One region of the Paenibacillus sp. JCM 9796 genome, then DNA from elsewhere that is predicted to be linked to it. Evidence: riboswitches for the same ligand, from Rfam matches in the RefSeq annotation. Region 1 holds a riboswitch; each other region holds the start of a gene.
The links. A riboswitch is a leader RNA that binds a small molecule or an ion and turns the genes downstream of it on or off. The one in region 1 is predicted to bind cyclic di-AMP.
Positions count from the first base shown of each region.

Region 1 (3,307 bases):
CTCCTTCAACGACAGACCGTCCAAACACTTCGGAACGGCCAGCTCGGCGATCGTGTACTCCTTCGACAGCTCGATATAATCGAGCAGATTCGGGGAAACCAGCTGATGCGCGACGCGAATGCCCATATCCCGTTCCGGGAAAATGACCCGGTCGACGCCGATCTTATGCAGCACCTTCCCGTGCAGCTCGGACAACGCCTTGGCCACAACCATCTTCACCCCGATATCCTTCAAGAGGATCGTCGTCAGGATGCTGGCTTGAATATCGTTGCCGATCGCTACGATCACGCAATCAAAATTCCGGATCCCAAGCGAACGAATGACATCTTCGTCCGTCGAATCCGCAACGACGACGTGCGTGAGCTCTTCGCTCATTTCTTCTACCGCTTCCTCGTCCATATCGATCCCCATTACTTCATAACCGAGCTGTATGAGCTCCTTTGCCAGACTCGAGCCGAAACGGCCGAGTCCGATTACCGCGTACTGACTGCGTTTCATCGAATGCCTCTCCCTATCCAATCGTAATTTTCCCTTCCGGGTATCTGAACAGCTCTTTCTCTGCCTTCGGACCGAGCGCATACGCGAGCGTCAACGGACCGAGCCGGCCGATAAACATCGTAAGGGCGATCATCAACTTGCCGAACGTGGTCAAATCGGGCGTGAGCCCCATCGACAGTCCGACCGTGCCGAAAGCCGACGTCGCTTCGAACAAAATCATCAGGAAATTGTGATCTTCCGTCGTGGACAGCAGCATGGTGACGAGGATGACCCAGAACAAGGCGATCATGGTTAACGTAATCGCTTTAAGAATCCGGTCTTTGCCGAGCCGGTTATGGAACAGCACGATATCCTCTTTCCCCCGGATCATCGCGATAATCGCCCCGATCAGCGTCGTGAACGTCGTCGTCTTGATCCCGCCACCCGTCGATCCCGGGGACGCCCCGATGAACATGAGAACAATAATGAAAAACTGCGTCGCCTGCCTCATGCCCGCGATGTCGATGCTGTTCGCGCCGGCCGTTCGAGGGGAGACCGATTGAAAGAACGAAGCCAGTATTTTACCGTTCCAGTTAAGCGTGGCAAGCGTCTTCGGATTCGTAAATTCAAAGATGAAGATGACGATGGCGCCGACCAGGATCAGAATGCCGCTCGCGCTCAACACGACCTTGGAATGGAGCGACAGCCGGCGGCGCTGCTTGTACTCCATCAAGTCGGACAGGACGACAAACCCGATCCCTCCTAATATAATCAACGCCATGGAGACGATATTGATCACATAATCGTCCGCGTAAGCCGTAATGCTGGAGAACTGGCCGGTAATCGGACCGAACAGATCGAACCCGGCGTTGTTAAAGAACGAGATCGCATGAAACACCCCATACCCCAGCGCACGCACCGGACCTAAATCGAACGACCACCGGATGGCGAAGATGACAGCCGCTGTGAACTCGATCGTCAACGAGTACACCAGAACTTTACGGATTAAGCGCACGATGCCTTCCATGCTGCCCTGATTCATCGCTTCTTGAAGAATGAGCCGTTCTTTCAGCGAAAGCCGCTTATTCAAGGCGAAGGCGAACAGGGTGGCCATGGTCATGAACCCGAGACCGCCGACCTGAATCAACGAAATAATGACAATCTTGCCGAATAAAGACCAATGAGTGCCTGTATCGACTACGGCCAGACCGGTCACACAGGTCGCCGAGGTCGCCGTGAACAACGCGTCCAGGAAAGGCGTCGGCACCCCGGACGCCGCTGACACCGGGAGCGTTAACAAGCCGGCGCCCGCCAGTATGATCAAGGCGAACCCGATGACCAAAATTTGCGGCGGGGTAAGCTCGATTTTTTTCGATTTGGATTTCATCCTGAACCTGCACCTTCTCAACTTTTTATGAACAACAAAAAAAAGACACGGGAAACCCAGTGCCATCCAAGGTTCCTGTAACACAAGCCTACGAGGTTAGCTGACGGATTCGGGTATACAGGCCCCCTATCCATGCGGCCCGTTACCCGGCCCTGCACGGAATTCACCCCTATGATTCATGGTTCCCCCGTTTTCTTGAAGAAATTCGGCTTCTTATTCAATTGATATGAATTATAAGGTTCTTTGGAACGAAGTACAAAGCTCTATTTGGCGGAAAAGGAAGGATTTTCGGAACATTACGATACATGACAGCGCTCTCAAACGGTGAAGTCTTCTCCTTGCTTGTTTTTTCCGGCGGTTTCTCGTGATATCATGAGATTACCCTATTAGCATGGATGGCCATAACGGAGAATACGATTAAGATAAGCTGTTACGATTTACCGGATAAGGAGTGTGTCATGCCCAACAAAGGTTCTCGTCCCCCCTTATGGCTGGCGGTCATCGGTCTTCTGCTGTACTTCGGGCTATCTTATCTCGCCCCGCTGATTCAGGACCACAACGATCTTGACGGGGAAGCACAGGCGGCGCCTGCCATTAGTAAAGCGGAAGCGGCCGACCTCGCGATCGCCTTCGCCGATCACAAATTCGGGCTCTCGCCCGGCCGCACGGCGGATACGTTGTTTCAATCGAACACGGTTCGCAGCGGGTACATCCAGAAGGAAGGCTTGGAGGAAGAGTATCGAAAGCGGTTCGAGAAGCGTTATCCAATCGATTATTACGAAGTGGAAATCCGCGATGGGCAAGCCACCTATTACATCGGGGTCAACTTCAACAACCGTCAGGTGATCAGCTATAGCGCTTCGAAAGCGCCGACGGCCAAAACCGAAGCGCGGCCGGCGGCGGAAACGGATGCGTCCTCGATCGCCGTAAGCGCCGTCCGCGATATGGGCTTCGATCCGGCTGCGTTCACACTGGCTGGCAGCGCTGCGGACAAACGCCCGCCCGGCGAATTCGTATTCGTCAGCAAGACGGAGCGGATCGGCGAAGCCCCGCTGGAGCTGCACGTGCAGACGGCGAACGGGCAAGCGGTGTCGTTCCGCCCGGCATTCCCGCCGCCGGAAAGCTTCACGCTCTGGCAGCAGATGCAGGACGAGCGGTCCGCTCTGATGACGCGGATCAGCTTGTTCGCATCGCTGCTGATGGCGCTCGCCGCCTTGATCCTCGTCGTACGGCAGCGCAAACAGATCGACTTCGCGCGCGGCGCGCTGCTGTCGATCGTGTTCCTGGCGATCTATGTGAGCAATAACTACAATCTGATGCCCGCCTTCCGTACGATGCACGGCAGCGGTCCTTCGGGGCCGGATGCGGTGTTGTACTTGTGGATCAGCAACATCTATGTGGCGCTGATGGCGTTGTCCTCTTACTTCGCCCTGGTTGCCGGAA
Region 1 covers NZ_AP043723.1:3,868,114-3,871,420, reverse strand. The annotation lists gene ACZ439_RS18770 (potassium channel family protein) at 1-498, opposite strand, end outside; gene ACZ439_RS18765 (TrkH family potassium uptake protein) at 512-1,864, opposite strand; cyclic di-AMP (ydaO/yuaA leader) riboswitch at 1,935-2,085, opposite strand; gene ACZ439_RS18760 (CPBP family intramembrane glutamic endopeptidase) at 2,323-3,307, shown strand, end outside.

Region 2 (3,307 bases), 1.3 Mb from region 1:
TGTCGTGGATGATGCGGCATTTATGCGTGCGATCATCGGTGGAATGTTGAAAGAACTGGGACATGAGGTCGTCGGCGAAGCGGAGAACGGCGTTGTGGCGCTCCAGAAATATTGGATGCTGAAGCCCGATTTGGTTACCATGGACATCACCATGCCCGAAATGGACGGTATCGAGGCGCTGCGAAACATCATGAAGTACGACCGCAACGCCAAAGTGCTGATGTGCTCCGCAATGGGCCAGCAGAAGCTGGTCATCGAAGCGATCAGCCTGGGCGCGAAAGATTTTATCGTGAAGCCGATTCAGAAAGAACGCGTGATTAGCACGCTGCATCGCTTGCTCGGTTAAACCAGAAGAGCCGTTCTTCACGTCTAACGACGGGGAGAACGGCTTTTTTTCGCTGTTTGGATCACGGCTCCGCGGCTGCGGCTCCTTCCCGGAATAAAAAGACAGAAAGCCCTGGCGGCTTGTCCCGTAATCGACCGGCACGCAGGTGCGGGATCGTCGGTTCAAGCCGAGGGCTTTCCAGACAAGTGAATCGTTTACGTCTTAGCGATGGTTACTTGGCGTCGGTCATAACCTGCCCATATTGATCATCCGAAAGGATGCGACGGGCCGTTACATAACGCTTCGCATAATAAGAATCGGTCATCTTCGTGATCACAACGCCTTCGTTCGTGGCGGAGTGATAAAATTTGCCGTCTCCTACGTATACGCCGACATGAGAGATGCCTTTGCCGTCCGTGTTGAAAAAGACAAGATCGCCGGGACGGAGGTCGTTCTTCTCCACCGTGGTGCCGAGCTGGGCTTGGCCCTTGGAGGAGTGCGGCAGGTCGACGCCGAGTTTGTCGAACACCCAAGAAGTGAAGCCGGAGCAGTCGAAGCCGTTGGTTGTTGTGCCCGCCCATTTGTAAGGAGAGCCTAAACCTTCGTTAACCGCTGCGCTTAATGGGGTTTCAGCAAATACGCTGCCTACCGAAATCGTGCAAAACAGTGCTGCGGAAAAAACAAAACTGACAAGCTTCTTCAAAGAAGTTTCCCCTTCCAGAGCCTACGAGGTTAGCTGAAGGGTTCGGTTGAAGGTTCCCTATGATCACTCTGAAGCGAGATCAATTCACCCAAAAACTGGTTCCCCCGTTTTCTGCGCGCAGAAATTCGGCAATATTTTCTGTTTTATTTTCCAAGTACAGTTATTCGAGCAAAAGTGACGATATCCTTCTTTTGTCACAAACTTGTAATAAATACAGGGATTAAAACGAAACCGGGCGGGTATACTAGATAGATTGACATTGTAAGCGGATACATACAAATGCGGAAGCCGGGCCTTCCGTAATTTTTACACGTGCTTCGTGAACGATTGTCGGAACGCCTCGAAAGCTCGCGATTGCGCATACGAGGGCGGCCGATAGTATCGGTACGGTACCCAGGACCATGGAACAAAGCTGTATAAGACCCGGATTCATTGAGAGGATTTGACAACGCTTTATAGCTTCACTACAATTTGTAGTGTGGGGTGCGTGGCAAATGAAAATTCATAGCTTCAAGTTTTATGAGAAGGGCTTGAAACGGTTCTTCGGACCGCTGGAGTCGAAAGTGCTGGACATCCTGTGGACGCATCCGAATCAGTCCATTAAAGAAGTCCAGAAGAAGCTGGAGCAGCAGGATGAGCATTTGAACTTCAATACGGTCATGACCGTGATGAACCGCTTGGTCGATAAAGGCGTGCTCACGAAGAAACAGGCGGGGCGGGCGTCGGTGTACGAGCCGGTGCATTCAAAAGAACATTTTCTGGATATTCAATCGAGGGAAATTACGCACGAACTGCTCGAAGATTTCGGTCCGCTGGTTGTCAATCATATGCTCGACGCGCTGGAAGAGGCCGATGCGGAGATGATCGAGAAGCTGGAACAAAAAATTAAAGACCTGAAAAAGGAAAGATAGGCCATGTGGGAAAATCGGTCTAGAATGTTATTTGCTTCTGCGTTCGTCCTTGCGCTGATCGTGTGGGCCCAGATGGGGCTATATGCGGCTCATGTTCTGTTCGGCTGGTCGCTTCGGTTCAACGTCTTTGAAATTTGCAGCAGTCTGCTGCAGGCGCTCGGCTTCGATTCGGTGACGCCGCTGCTTAGCGTGCTGGTCGCTTCTACGTTCGGCTTAAGCCTCTGGATCTGGGCGAAGCAAGTCTGCTTGTCGAGGCGGAAGCTGCTCGCTTCCCGGCATGAGCGGTCGACGCAGGAGCTGAACGCCCGGTTCAGCGCGGACAAGCCTGATCTGCTGGTCGTCATGTGCGCGGAGCCGATCGCGCTGACGCTCGGATTGTTCCGGCCGAAGATCATCTTATCGACCGGATTGCTGAAGCTGCTCGATCGCGATGAGCTGGAAGCGGTCGTGTACCACGAGCAGTATCACCGGAATCATCGAGATCCGCTGAAGACGTTCTTGCTGCACCTCGCTTGTTCGGTCATGCGTTATATCCCGATTCTGCGCTGGTGTTACCATCATTATAAGATTGCGCGGGAGATATTGGCCGATCGCGAGGCGATGGCGGTCATGGGATCGCCGGCGAGCTTGGGGAGCGCCTTGTTGAAGCTGATGAAGAAGAGGGAGCGGACCGCTTCGATGGACTTCGCGTACGTCTCTTTCGCAGATACCTCGATTAACTACCGGATCCGGCAAATTCTCGATCCGCAAGGCGAGCCTTCGCTGGGACTGCCGGTAAAGCTGGCGATCGTGTCGCTGCCGGTTGTGGTTTTCCTGTCGGGTTTGTTTTTCTTGTCGCTGCTTTAAGTTGAAGCCGTGGCGTTTGAGCGAGTCATATCGCGGATCGGTCCCGTTAAGGGATTTTTCTTTATACAATTACACTACGAATTGTAGTGTTAACAATTGAAGGAGGCGTATTGATGACAACGAAAACACTCGCATTTTCCGCAGGAGTCGCAGTTGTGTTACTAGCCGGGGCCTACGGCGCGTACGATTATTTTGCCGGCAATCATATCGAGGTGAAGGAGGTCATTCCGGCCTCCGCGCCAGTCGGCGGAGCCGCTGCGACGGGACAAGCCATCAAGGCGGAGCAGATCGACGGGAAGTGGTCGGTGCTGCCGGCATCGGAGGTGTATTTCTCCGTTACTACGTCGAAGGAGACGGTGAATTTTGTCGTGACGCCGACTCAGGGAAGCTGGGAGCTGAACACGGCCGATGCGTCGAGGACGACGGCCGAAGGCAAAATCGAGACGAGTGCGCTGCAGTCGGGAAATCCGCAGCGCGACAACCATATTAAGAGCAAAGATTATTTCGACACAGCGCAGTTCC
Region 2 covers NZ_AP043723.1:2,558,654-2,561,960, reverse strand. The annotation lists gene ACZ439_RS12345 (response regulator) at 1-346, shown strand, start outside; gene ACZ439_RS12340 (C40 family peptidase) at 558-1,028, opposite strand; cyclic di-AMP (ydaO/yuaA leader) riboswitch at 1,032-1,169, opposite strand; gene ACZ439_RS12335 (BlaI/MecI/CopY family transcriptional regulator) at 1,523-1,939, shown strand; gene ACZ439_RS12330 (M56 family metallopeptidase) at 1,943-2,785, shown strand; gene ACZ439_RS12325 (YceI family protein) at 2,899-3,307, shown strand, end outside.
Region 2: linked by a shared signal. The riboswitch ahead of ACZ439_RS12340 (C40 family peptidase) and the one ahead of ACZ439_RS18765 (TrkH family potassium uptake protein) in region 1 are both predicted to bind cyclic di-AMP.

Region 3 (3,279 bases), 1.4 Mb from region 1:
CTTGCCGTATTCGTTATCCCGCGACTGGTGATATTTCAGATAGGCCTTTCCGTTATCAATAGCCAGAATTTCGATTTTGCCGGAGGTGTGACTCATGGATAGACGCACCCTTTTACCTAAGCCTGAAGTGCGCGCCTTGGCTTCTTCCACGATTCGGTACACTTGCTGCAGCGGCAGAACGAACTCGCGATTGCCGGCCACCGGACGATTGACGAAGAAATAATAGGGGGTTACGCCGGCCCATGACAGCTTATCCAGCAGCTCTGCCAATCGTTCGGGGTTATCGTTGATCCCTCTAAGAATAGGCGTCTGATTGACAACAATAGCGCCGGCTTGATGAAGAGCTTCAAAGCCTTTCTTGGCTTCGGCGGTAATCTCGCGAGGATGATTGATATGCGCCATCACATAAATCCGCTGGTTTACGTTTGAATGACGGCGGATGACTTCCAGCAATCGTTCGTCTTCATAAATCCGCATCGGATTAAAAACAGGTATTTTCGAACCGAGCCGTATAATTTTAACATGGTCGATTTCTCTTAACCGGCTCAGGATACTTTCCAATTTGGCTGTTGCCAGAATCAAGCTATCTCCTCCGGTAAGCAGCACGTTGTTAATTTCCGGATGACTCGCAATGTAGGCTAGACCGGGATCCATATCTTTCGTCGCTTCATGAACGTCATTGCGAAAGAGTCGCTTCCGGAAACAATATCGGCAGTATGCACCGCATACTTCAGAAACCAGCAAGAGAGCCGTAGTCCGATATTTGTGCTGGCAGCCCGGCACTACGTAATTGGTATCCTCATCGGAGGCATCCCAGCGCCCATATTCGGATAACTCCCCTTCATTAGGAATGACCAGCTTTCGGATCGGATCTTCAGGATCGTCCCAATCAATCAGGTTCAAGTAATAGTCGTTCACCCGAAATACAAACTTATCTGTAATCGGTTTAAGCTTCTTTCTTTCATCCTCAGGAATTTCCAGTATCTTATCAATATCCGTTATATATTTCGGCTGTGTCATATTTGCTCCTCCTACTACGAGTTTTTTCAAACCACAGACCTGATCTGTTCCCTCCTTTTCCTGGAATAAACGATTTGTGCTTTCTTTTAACAAGTAAAACAAAAAAGACCCGATCGAGACGAACGATATCGCAGCATGGCGATAACCGATCGTCATTCGAAGGGTCTTCAAACAAACAAACAAAAAGACCCTGATCTCGGGTCAATAGATGCAGGTTAATGCATGTAGAAACTTGACCCATCTCCTGCTGACGAGGTTAGCTGCCGGGCTCGGGAAAGATGGTTCCCTACATCGTTACATGATTCGCCCCAATTACATTGGTTCCCCCGCTTTCCGATTCGAAAACCGGAAATTAAGCGTACGTTTATGATATACAAACATTTTTGATAAGTCAAGGAAATATGTTTATCTGGTTTCCCGATGTAAGGTGTGTCTTTGGAGACGCGGACAATATTTGCGCATTTCCAATCGTCCGGTTTGATTCTTTTTGTTTTTTGTCGTCGTATAGTTACGATCTCCCGTTTCCGTGCAAGCCAATGTTACGATTACCCTCATCCTGTTCACCTCCTCTACAGTTGCCAATTACCTTGATTGCTCGTCCTCAAGCTCAACGAATATTTCCGCGCATCGTTGCATCAGCAAGCAGAAAGAACGGTTGTGTCCGATAAAAAATGAAGAAAGATCGTACCGGTTCCGGCGCGGCTCCCATGTTACAAACAGACGGTGTCTCATCCGTGTCAGGGCCAGCTGTACGAATCGATCCGCTGTCGCCGAGCCGGTGATGGTTATATACGCATAAAGCGAATGATCTTCAGGTTCATCCAATAAACTTACGCCCGCGCAAGAAAATTCCGTCTGGATGCGCGTCCGCTTAAGGAGGGTAAGAGCCATGAGCAGTTCGGCATCTACCGGGGTATTCCCCAAAATAACGGTTTGTTTGGGACGCTTTCTTGGCTTCGCTCGCTGCACCCAACAGGCCAATTCCTGTTCCCGGCGTTGCCATTGTGTCTGGGAGTGATGACTAATGATCGTCTCATCATCGTTTTGCGTGCTCTTCTTCAATGTCACACCCCCCATGTAAACCGCTATAAACCCAGCACGCAGTCAGTTCCCTGACCGGATGTTAGCATTTTTGTCACTACAACTTGGACCGGGGCCGTTCACGACAATAATATTTGTAAATTTTACGATTACTCTACATCATACCTTAACCTTAACGGCCAGTCAACTGCAAAGCTTGAAGTTTTTACCTCGCCGACGAGTTTAGGCTGATTTTTCCAGCTCCATAGATCCTCTCGGTCTTCCGGTAACTTCGCAACGGTTATGCAGGCGGGTCTTCTCCTGCACAACAAAAAGAAGTCTTTCCAAGATCGAAAGACTCCCCGTCAGCAAGGTATTTTAAGATATTGCCTTGCTTGCTCTTTTACATTCGCTACTTTTGCAGGTGTGATAGGTGCCCATGAAGTCGAGACGATGATCCGTTACTTTAAAGCCATATTCTTGTTGAAGTCGATTCTCCAATTCAAGCAGCCAATCGTCTTTGATTTCCTTGAGCGCCCCGCATACCGTGCAAATCAAATGATGGTGCATATGCGTATGTTCTTCGCTGCGGAGGTCGAAGCGGGCAACCCCGTCTCCGAAGTTCATCTTCTCCACGATATGAAGCTCGGCCAGCAGCTCCAACGTCCGGTATACAGTAGCCAGGCCGATATCGGGATATTTGTCTTTCACGAGCATATACACATCCTCGGCGCTCAGATGTTCCTGCTCATTCTCCAATAAAACCCGAACCGTCGCTTCGCGCTGGGGGGTTAATTTATAGTTGCTGCTCCTCAACTGCCGATTGATTTTGTCGAGTTGTTCCAATACCATCATGGATGCACTCTCCTTTAGTCTCGACGCGCGTAAATTTTTTTATTGTCCGCGAAATGAATCTCACTATTTATAATTATTCTAATCTTATCGCAATTCTAAGTAAGAAGCAATGGAATTGATTATTCAATTGTCCGCATGAGGCGGAAGATGACAAACACATCGGTCGAACATCATCGCAGCGAGAGCCCCGATTCAGTCCGCTGCATAATCTACAATAATCCGTTGTTCGGTCATGGTAACTAATAATTGCTGGGATGCTCATCATATGTTATGATTTATTTAATAAAGACCAAGTGCTGCTAACACTTGGCCTCGTACAATTGGCTTGGATGGGATTCCCTTCTGAGCTCTCGAAAGACAAAGACCCACCTTCCGCGTTGCCAA
Region 3 covers NZ_AP043723.1:5,276,196-5,279,474, reverse strand. The annotation lists gene ACZ439_RS25405 (KamA family radical SAM protein) at 1-1,020, opposite strand, end outside; cyclic di-AMP (ydaO/yuaA leader) riboswitch at 1,250-1,389, opposite strand; gene rpmG (50S ribosomal protein L33) at 1,426-1,575, opposite strand; gene ACZ439_RS25395 (hypothetical protein) at 1,603-2,082, opposite strand; gene fur (ferric iron uptake transcriptional regulator) at 2,419-2,895, opposite strand.
Region 3: linked by a shared signal. The riboswitch ahead of ACZ439_RS25405 (KamA family radical SAM protein) and the one ahead of ACZ439_RS18765 (TrkH family potassium uptake protein) in region 1 are both predicted to bind cyclic di-AMP.

Region 4 (3,307 bases), 1.7 Mb from region 1:
CCATAGGAGTCGATGATGCGTCTTCCGTACGAAAATTCGCTATCCAATTGGTCGATATTCGTCGCCAAATTGTAATAAGTTTCAGCTCGAAAAAAGAATCCGTCTCTCGGTTTAGTCACGCCCCGAACCAAGCGGATGTAACGATAAAGCTCCGAATGGGAATCACGCGTCGAAAACGCAAAATTTAATGTGCCGCCTTCGGGATTAAAACCCCAGGCAATAGCAATCGCCTCCAGCAGCGTCGATTTGCCGGTTCCGTTCTCTCCGATGATATAAGTAACTTTGGGGTGAAGCTTTAACCCGGAGAAATCACGCAGAGCGGAAAGGTGGAACGGATAACGGGTGAAGGAAGGCACTTTATCCCGAAGCAGTTCGATGCTGCGGATATACGGGTCCTTGGTGGCGGTCGCCATCATGTATCAACTCCAGACAGGAACGTATGTACGCTTTTCTTCATTTATAATATCATAAATTATGTAATAATGGAAAACTAAAAATAAGTAACATGCCAAAGCTATTGCAAAGCCGGCCTCACGCACCAGTGGGCCGGCTTTATTTATTTCCGCGTCTTCGCGATAAGATCGGACACGGTTACGAATTGATAGCCTCGTGATTTAAGCTCCGGCAGAATCCGCTTCAAGGCTTCAACCGTTTGCGTGCAATCCCCCTCCAAATCGTGAAACAACACGATGTCGCCGTTGTGCACGTTCCCGAGCACCTGCTGAACGATTTTGTCGACGCCGGGCTTGCGCCAATCCTTCGTATCCATATACCAGGACCACATCACGACGGTCAGCTTATCTTCTTTCATCGAATGGAGCAGCGTGTCGTTATAAAAACCTCCGGGAGGACGAAACACGTTCGGCATCTGTTCCGTAATATCAAAGATGACCTCCTGCGTTTGGCGAATTTCCTGAATCAACCGCTCGGGAGGATAATTTTTCAAATAATGATGGTCGAACGTATGATTGGCAATTTCATGTCCTTCGTTCACTTCGCGAATGGCGATGGCGGGAAACAACTGCACCCGTTTGCCGAGTACGAAGAACGTACCCTTGGCCTGATAGTCTCGAAGAATATCGAGAATCTGCGGCGTATAAACCGGATTGGGGCCGTCATCGAACGTTAATGCGATCAGCTTCTGATCGGTTTGCACGTTCCAGACGACTTCATCGCTGCCGGGCGCCGCGGCGCTCGCCGTCGTGCAACAGAGCAGCAAGCAGAACATCAGCAGCATAACCTTCCTGAACATGTCACACCACCTCCGCCGGGATATTTACTTGTAGTTTCGGGCTAAACGCAGTGTGCTATCCACGAACAAAGGCAGGCAAATAAAAACAGCAGCCTCGAAAGGCTGCTGTTGTGGGGGGCTTACGGTTGCTTAAGAACCGAGAACGTACACTTTCACTTGTTGAATGCCGAACCGCGATGCTTGACTCGGGCTTTCAGGAACGAAGATGTCGATTTTGTTCCCTTTAATCGCACCGCCGACATCGGTGGCCGTTGCGTACATTCCGCCGGTTGGGAGCCCTGCATAGTTATATCCTTCGATATACACTTTGGAACCGAGGGGAATGATGTTCGGATCGACAGCGATGGTACCGAGCTTCAGCGTGTTACCCATATAATCCAGCGAGCCATACCCACCGTTCTCGCTTGGAGCAGCGGTATAGGCAGTAGCCTTCGCTTCAATGACTTTCACATAATTTTTGGCGATCGTCTTGGGACGATACCATGCCGGAGCGTGGTATTTGCCGTCCGTACCGAGAATGGCGATCCGGTTGTTCGCATCCCATTGGGTGGTCTTGCCGAACGTTTCGGCAAGCAGACGGAACGGGACATAGACGCGGCCGTTCACCATTTTCACCGGATGTTCGATTGAAGCGGTTTGGTTATTAACGCTGATGACTTGTTCCCCGGTTGTGACCGATAAGGTCGTATCGCCGCTGCTGATCGCAACGTGAATTTGCGAGCCTTCCTGCTGCCAAGTCAGTTTATAGCCGAGTTTTTCGGCGATTGTCCGCGCAGGAACATGAAGCTTCGAGTTGCCGTCCAGAAGCGGCTGGGCATCCGGGAAGTGCACCAGCGAGTCGTTGATCTGCACCTTGATATCAGTGGGCAGATTTAACGGAGCGGCGTGTGCCGGCAGCGCTGCGGACAAAAACGCAGGCAACATCAAGCTGCATGCAAGAAGCATGCTTTTGAATTTCTTATTCAATTGTATCCCTCCTGTCAGCCTCCGAGGTTAGTTGTCGGGTTCGGGAAGAGGATTTTCCCTAAGCTGGCCCGCGGCAATCGCGGAACTCAATTATTCACCCCATGTGATGCGTCCCCCGTACGTTCAGAAAATGAACTGTTCGATTCGGCTTTTAAAAACTTACCATAGGTTGCCGTAATGGTTCAATGCATAAATTCATCCAGTCACTTCCTGGAATTGTAAATCGCGATGAATTTCGGCCTGAATCGATGTCCGGAAACAGGATCGGTGGTACAATAAAAACCTGTTCCTGCAATCTGCGCTCTAGACTTGGGGGCAGGACGATCTGTACAGAAACGGAGGCATCAGACATGTATCAGCGCGATTATATTATAATGAAGCTCATCGAGCAGACGGCTCGGGTAGTCATGAAAGTTTTACATAAACAGGCGTTATCGTTCCACGAGCGTATGGAATTGTTGAACCATGCGTTAAGGCAGCTCGTCGGTTTGGATTCCAAGCTGCTGCAGGCGTTGTCGGTGAAAGATTTGCTGGTGCTCCTCTCGCCTGGCGGACATCCGGATATCGGGAAGGCGCTCGCAGCCTCAGACCTGCTGTTGGCCCGTGTCAAGGTACTGCAGCAGGAAGGGCAGATACAGGTCGGGAAGGCCGAGGCGCTTAAATGGCTTGAGCTGCTGCTGACGATTCGTAAGATGGAGGAAAGTGCGGACTTGCGCGAGGAAACGGAGCGAAGGATCGAGACTTCGTTGGAATTGATCGGTCGATCGGGCATGGAGGCCTCCCAGCTCGAACTGCTTGTTCCTTATTATGATGAGACAGGACGGCTTGCTAAGGCGGAAGATGCGCTTTTTCACTGGATCGATGAAGTGAAGGGGGATGCATGGAACGAGGGGCTTTCACGCGTACTGGACATCGGCATGGAGATGTACGAGCGCTGGCTGACGGATTCGACATTGCAGCTGGAAGACGGAGGGTTATCGCGGGAAGAAGTACGGCAGGGCATGGCGGAGCTTGCGAAATTCAAATCAGGAGCCCGCAGGGAGGAGGCCGATGATGGATGAATGGATGTTCATGACTGGAGCCGGACTT
Region 4 covers NZ_AP043723.1:2,147,659-2,150,965, reverse strand. The annotation lists gene ACZ439_RS10275 (AAA family ATPase) at 1-413, opposite strand, end outside; gene ACZ439_RS10270 (polysaccharide deacetylase family protein) at 557-1,252, opposite strand; gene ACZ439_RS10265 (stalk domain-containing protein) at 1,382-2,218, opposite strand; cyclic di-AMP (ydaO/yuaA leader) riboswitch at 2,220-2,378, opposite strand; gene ACZ439_RS10260 (DUF6483 family protein) at 2,569-3,279, shown strand.
Region 4: linked by a shared signal. The riboswitch ahead of ACZ439_RS10265 (stalk domain-containing protein) and the one ahead of ACZ439_RS18765 (TrkH family potassium uptake protein) in region 1 are both predicted to bind cyclic di-AMP.